Regions from separate parts of the Mesorhizobium sp. genome, predicted to be linked through region 2. Evidence: riboswitches for the same ligand, from Rfam matches in the RefSeq annotation. Region 2 holds a riboswitch; the other holds the start of a gene.
What was found. Region 2 has a riboswitch for cobalamin ahead of ACO07C_RS15095 (aromatic ring-hydroxylating oxygenase subunit alpha). Riboswitches for the same ligand answer to the same signal wherever they lie in the genome.
Positions count from the first base shown of each region.

Region 1: linked by a shared signal. The riboswitch ahead of ACO07C_RS26295 (CbtB domain-containing protein) and the one ahead of ACO07C_RS15095 (aromatic ring-hydroxylating oxygenase subunit alpha) in region 2 are both predicted to bind cobalamin.

Region 1 covers NZ_OZ245860.1:5,457,535-5,460,781, forward strand. Annotated here, with positions in the region: gene ACO07C_RS26285 (hypothetical protein) at 1-460, opposite strand, end outside; gene ACO07C_RS26290 (CbtA family protein) at 463-1,209, opposite strand; gene ACO07C_RS26295 (CbtB domain-containing protein) at 1,371-1,580, opposite strand; adenosylcobalamin (AdoCbl) riboswitch at 1,581-1,730, opposite strand; gene ACO07C_RS26300 (histidine phosphatase family protein) at 1,836-2,408, shown strand; gene metH (methionine synthase) at 2,524-3,247, shown strand, end outside.
Region 2 covers NZ_OZ245860.1:3,192,896-3,196,142, reverse strand. Annotated here, with positions in the region: gene ACO07C_RS15100 (2Fe-2S iron-sulfur cluster-binding protein) at 1-494, opposite strand, end outside; gene ACO07C_RS15095 (aromatic ring-hydroxylating oxygenase subunit alpha) at 573-1,820, opposite strand; cobalamin riboswitch at 2,016-2,217, opposite strand; gene ACO07C_RS15090 (DUF680 domain-containing protein) at 2,733-2,942, shown strand; gene ACO07C_RS15085 (DUF680 domain-containing protein) at 3,010-3,246, shown strand.

The DNA of each region.
Region 1 (3,247 bases), 2.3 Mb from region 2:
CGAACGATGCGTGGTTGCGGACCATGTCCGCGTCGATGTCGGAGATCAGGGCATCGACGGCCTGCTTCTGGTCGCCCATCCCCTGCATGTAGACGAGCAGCGCCTGCGCCGCCGACAGATAGGCGTGGCTGCATTCATTGAACGGGCTTTCCTCGTCGCGCAGGCTGCCGGGCACCAGTCCCCACAGGCAGTAGCTGTACTGGATGTTGCCGTAGTTCATCAGCCGCCTGAACGTCAGGTCGGTGCGCTGCTGGCGCGCGGCGAGATCGAGGATCCTGCCGCGATAGTCGTGAATGACAGCCATCTGGCCGTGGGTGAGGCTGGGTATCGCAATGCCGCTGGTCGGCCCGCCGGTGCTGACGCTATGGGCGCCGGCGGGAGCCGCGAAAACCAGGAGCAAAACGGCGCCCGCGAGGGACGCCGCCGCAAGGCGCACGGACTTGTTGGCGCGCGCCAACATTGTCAGCGCATGGCCGGCCGCTTGGTGGCCGGGCGGGTGAGCTGGCCGCCGTAGCTGCGTTCCACCACGGCGCCGAAGACGAGGCCGAGCGTCGTCCACAGCACCACATGGATGCCGAGCGAGGCGACGCGGAAGCGCCACAGCAGATCAGCCGAGAATTTTTCCGGCACTTCGTTGATGGCCGGCAGCGCGTACTGGACGAGGGCGATGAAGATGATGAACGCCGCCCCGGCGATGATCGTCGCGTTCCAGGCGCCGAACTGCGCCCACAGGCGCCGCGCCAGCGCCACGGCGGCGACCAGTGCGGCGATGGAAACCACCAGCATGACGAAGAACAGTTCCGTGCGCGCGCCGATCGTGTCGCCATTGCCGACGGAGGGCGGATTGGCCGGATATTTGATGTAGGGCACCAGGACGATGGCGACGAAGCCGGCCAGCGCCAGCAGGGCCGCCGTGCCCCGCGGACCGAAATTGCTGACGCGGCCATAGGTATAGGCAAAGACCAGCGAGAACAGCCCGCCGATCGCCGCGCCATAGACCAGCACGCCGGTCAACAGGCCAAGGCCGGCCTGTGTCGAGCGGCTGACGATTTCGGGTTCGGGCGCCTCGCCGGCGGCTTGCGCGTTCGCCTCCTCGAAGGCGATGGCGCGGTCGACCTGCGGTTCGCCATAGACCCTGGCAAAGCCGAATGCGAGAATGCCGGCGAAGACGCCGATCAGCATCCCGCGAAGAAGAAGATTTCCAACCATGGTCATTGTCCCCACGGCATGACCGTGCCGTCCCTCGGCAGGGATCATGCGCTTGTTGCATGTTCATTGCATTGCAAGACCGCAACGCGCCCCCGAGGGACGCGCGGCCTAAAGCACTATGTCAATTGCCCGAAGCGCGGCGCGCTCGCTGGCACGATGCATCAGTGACAGGGGAAGCCGAGCAGGTGGCGGCCGTCATGCACGAATTCGTGCACACCCATGCCGGAGATCAGCGAGGTCGCGCCTTGCTCCGCGCCGATGAAATAGATCGCCAGCACCATCAGGAGGCCGCCGAAGATCGCCCACGGCAAAAGTTCTTTTACTGGGATCGGCACCGGACCGTAGGTGGGTGCGAAAGTAGCGTTGGACATCTAGACCTCTCCTGGGATGCTGCGTCCCGTTGATCGAACCATCGGCTACGGGAGAAGGCCTGACTTTCGGCAAGAAAAATGCCGATCACAGTGGCGCGACCGTGCCGGATTTACACCGGCTTCCAAACCCGTATCGTTGAAGACACTATCCACCGGATCGATAGCCGTCAACGAATTGTGATCGCTGGCACGAAATCCTGTATGTGCCAGATCGCGGGGCGATCCGCGACCCGTGGTTTGAATAGGCAGCTTCCCATGCTCGTACGCCTCACCATGATCCGCAGCGGAGCGACGCCCGCGACGCGCAAGGGGGCGTTCGCGCTCGATGAGCCGTTGGAACAGAGTGCGCATGGGCTGGCGGCGGCGGTGGGGGCGGGGTTGCGCCGCGCCGACCGGGTGCTGACGAGCCCGATGCAGCGGGCCCGGCAGACCGCCGAGGCGATGTCGCTGCAGGCATCCGTCGAACCTCTTCTGGCGGATCAGGACCACGGACGCTGGGCCGGCAAGAGCCTTGAAGAGGTGCACGCCGATGATCCCGACGGCATCGCGGCCTGGCTCGCCGACCCCGATGCCGCGCCGCATGGCGGCGAATCGCTGGCCGATGTGTCGCGCCGGGCTTCGGCGCTCATGGATCGCCTGATCGCCGAACACAGCCGCACGATCGCGGTGACGCATGCCAGCGTCATCCGCGCGGCAATAGCGCATGTCCTCGGCGCGCCACTTTCCGCCTGCCGCAAGATCGACGTCGAGCCGCTGGGGATCGCCGAGTTCTCCAGCGACGGACGCCGCTGGATGCTCAGGATCGCCAGACCGGGAAAGGCCGATTGAGCGTGCGAGTGCGAAGCCCTTGGGAAGCGGCGTGACAAACATCGCCCGAAGGCGTATGTTGACATAAAGATGTCTTTATGTGACTTGGGTTTGACTGTCGCCCCAAGGATAAAAAATGTCGCGGAATTCGCCATCGCTGGACGACCTCCTGGGCCCCGTCGCGGCCACGCCCGACGGTTCGGAGGTGCTTGCGGCGCTAGCGGCGGCGGCGCGCGAACGCATCCTTATTCTCGACGGCGCCATGGGCACGCAGATCCAGGGGCTCGGCTTCGACGAGGCGCATTTTCGCGGCAAGGCCTTTGCCGGCTGCGCCTGCCACCAGCAGGGCAACAACGACCTCTTGATCCTGACGCAGCCCAAGGCGATCGAGGACATCCACTATCAGTATGCCATCGCCGGCGCTGACATCCTGGAGACCAACACATTTTCGTCGACTTCCATCGCGCAGGCCGATTACGGCATGGAGGATGCCGTCTACGCGCTGAACCGCGACGGGGCGCGGCTGGTGCGGCGTGCGGCGAAAAGGGCGGAGTTGGAGGACGGCAAGCGCCGCTTCGTCGCCGGGGCGCTCGGGCCGACCAACCGCACCGCGTCGATGTCGCCGGATGTGAACAATCCCGGCTATCGGGCTGTAAGTTTTGACGATCTGCGCCTTGCCTATGGCGAGCAGCTGCGCGGGCTGATCGACGGCGGCGCCGACATCATCCTGATCGAAACCATATTCGACACGCTGAACGCCAAGGCGGCGATCTTTGCCTGCAACGAGATTTTCATCGAGAAGGGCGTGCGCCTGCCGGTGATGATTTCCGGCACCATCACCGACCTGTCGGGCCGCACGC
Region 2 (3,247 bases):
GGGCGCCGCGCGCAGTTGACGAAGCCGACATCTGTCCATGGCGCGCAGTCGTTCAGCCAGCGCAGCATCGACATCATCGGCGTCACGCCGGATCCGGCCGAAATGAACAGGTACTTCGCGGCCGGATGGCTGTGCAGCGAGAAATCGCCCGTCGGTCCATAGGCCTTGACATGCGTGCCAGGCTTCAGATGGTCGAACATCCAGCGCGTGCCGATGCTGCCCGCCTGCGCCTTCACCGTCACCGCGATCGAGAATGGCCGGGATGGCGAGGACGACAGCGTGTAGGTGCGCATCAGCGGGCCGTCGACGGTCGGCAATTCCAGCGTCACGAACTGCCCTGGCTTGTAGCGGAACCAGGTCTGGTTGTCGGAGCGGAAAGTGAAGGTCTTCACGTCCGGCGCCTCGTCGCTGACGCCGATCACTTCCAGCACCTGGAGCCTGTCGTTCCAGGGTGTCATCTGGTCGAGATGACGATAGAGGCCAAGGTCAGTCATCGCGTTCATCCCTCAAGTCCTTCTTGCACTGCTCATGTCGTGATCACGGAACCGCTGAGCACTTTTGGGCCACATCAGCTAGGCGACACTGCGCAGCGCCGGACGGCCGCCTTCCGCGAGGCGTGGGCCGATAAAGCGCGCATACCAGTCGACGAACTGGATCACGCCCCCCTCATGCAACTCGGAGTAAGGGCCTGGTTCATAGGCCGGCGACAGGATGCCGAACGCGTTCTCCTCGACGATGCGGCGGTCCTGATCGTTGGTCTCCGTCCACACATGGGTGAGCTCGTCGAGATTGTAATCGACGCCCTCGACCGCATCCTTGTGTACCAGCCACTTCGTCGTCACCGCCGTTTCCGTGGCGCTGATCGGCAGCACGCGGAAGGTAACGGCGTGATCAATGAGGATATGGTTCCAGGTCGTCGGATAGTGGTAGTGCATCAATGTGCCGATGCGGTCGGCCGCGACGCTGTCGGAGAGGTTCTTCTTCACCGCCCGCTTGCCGTTCATCGTGTAGCTGACGGCATCCCGCAGCAGCGGCGCGCGGGTGGCGCGGTACTGCCCTGCCGGATCGATGCGGAACTTGCTCGGCAGGCCCGCCGCTTCGCATTTCGTCCAGTGCGCCAGCATTTCCGGATCGCTGTCGGCGCCCTGCACGCCGGTTACGGTCGGTGCTTCCGGGAAGGTCTTGCACAGTTCCGGATGGTTGCCGGCGCAGTGGTAGCATTCGCGGTTGTTTTCCCAGACCAGCTTCCAGTTGCCCTTCTCGATGATCGTGCTTTCGAAGGCGACCTTCGCTTCGCTCAACCGGTGCGGCAGGAGATAGGGCTCGATCATCGCCCGCATCGGCGCGAAATCGGCGGGTTCCCCGGCCAGGCAGATGAAGATGTAGCCACCGACGCTTTCGCAGGCGACCGGCTTCAGCCCGTACTGGCTCTTGTCGAAACCGTCCGCCATCTGCCGCGCGAAAAGCAATCGGCCATCGAGCTCGTAAGTCCATTGGTGGTAGGGGCAGACAAGCTTTGCCGCCGTGCCTTTCTCGGTGTTGCACACGCGGCTGCCGCGATGGCGGCAGGAATTATGGAAGGCGTTGATCTTGCCCTTCTGGTCGCGGACCAGCACAACCGGATAGTCGCCGATCTGCACGGTGATATAGCTGCCGGGCTTCGGCAGTTCGCAATCGTGACCTATGAACAGCCAGTCGCGATACCAGATCAGCTCCATGTCGAGCTTGAAATAATCCGGGTCGGTATAAAAGGGCTGCTCGAGCGAGAAGCCGTCCCTGCGATTTTGCAGCAGCCTCAGCATGTCGTTGCGCGCGTCCATGTCCTGTCCTCATACTTCGCATCGGCCCGAAATCGGAAAACGCGACGCAATCCAAATCCCGGAGCGTACTTGCGCGACCAACAGGGCGCATGTCGCTCAAAGACTGAACCGGGGGGGAGGAGAGGAGTGACAGGACGCCGGCCGGCAATGCGCCGGTCAACCACCATCCACCTCTTGACCGCCCACCGCGATCAGTCGAGTTCTATATCTCGGGCTGGTTTCCGGGCTCTGGAGTGTCCAACTGGACGGTCGCGACACCTTCCCAGGCCTTGGCCCAGTGGTCTCCCGTTGCGACTTGAACTCCACCACCGTTGCGGGGGCAGCGCCGGGTTTCGACCGGCTTCCCAATTCTCCGCTTCGTTCGTCTCGAAGCGGCACCTGAGATGACATGATCTAATCACGACAGCGTTTGCGACATCGGCATGAAAGCGACATCGCATCCATGTGGCGCGACACGCATCCAAACATTCTCGACCCGCAATCGCAAAGGGATCGCGATGGACAAGTGGTACCCGGATGCGGCCATAGCGGCGGATCAGGCGCTTCGGACCGAGGTTCAACATGGTTAAAAAGCGCTAACAGTATCGAAAAGTGACTATTAGCACTTTCTAAAATCGAACCGAACGGTTCGTTTCTGTTGACACTGCGTGCAAGACGGTGTGAACGCCGGCTCACGAATCCAGTTGGCGACGGGTTCGACGGAACAACCTAAATAGCTGATAATAATGCATAAAATTGGCGGAGTAGAGACGCCTGGTACAATTTCAAGGTGTGGATTCATGGTCCACGCGGAACAACTTCGTGATTGGAAACGGACGGGTGGCTCACCCACATCGGGGCTGTCCGAACGACGCGAATTCCTTCCAAGACACGCCGCTAGACGGACGGAAAAAATATACTGGAGTACCAAAAATGAAAAAGATCATCCTTACTGCCGCCGCCCTTCTGGCGATTTCCGGCAGCGCTTTTGCCGGTAGTGATAACTACGGCTCGAACGGCGCCAACCAGCAGGCAAACACTGTCGACAGCTCGTACACCGCTTCTATCAAGAAGTCGGAACCGGGCGCCAAGCAGCAGCCTGCCACTCAGGGCGCCAACCGCGACCTCTTCGGCAACAACTAAAACTGCCGATCGCGGAGATGGAGCCATGCGCCCCTCCGCTGAACTTTGAAATTCAGGAGTACGAAAAATGAAGAAGATCATTCTCGCCGCCGCCCTTGTCGCGATTTCCGGCAGCGCATTCGCCGCTAGCGACAACTTCCGCGCCAACGGCCCCAACCAGCCGGCGAACGTCAATGTCGACAATGCGCCGACGGCGTCGATCGCAAACAGCAGCTCACCGGTCTACAAGTTGCTGAATTCGGCAAATGACGGGCAGAAGTCGGCCCCTCAGGGCGCCAACCGGGACCTCTTCGGCAACCACTAAC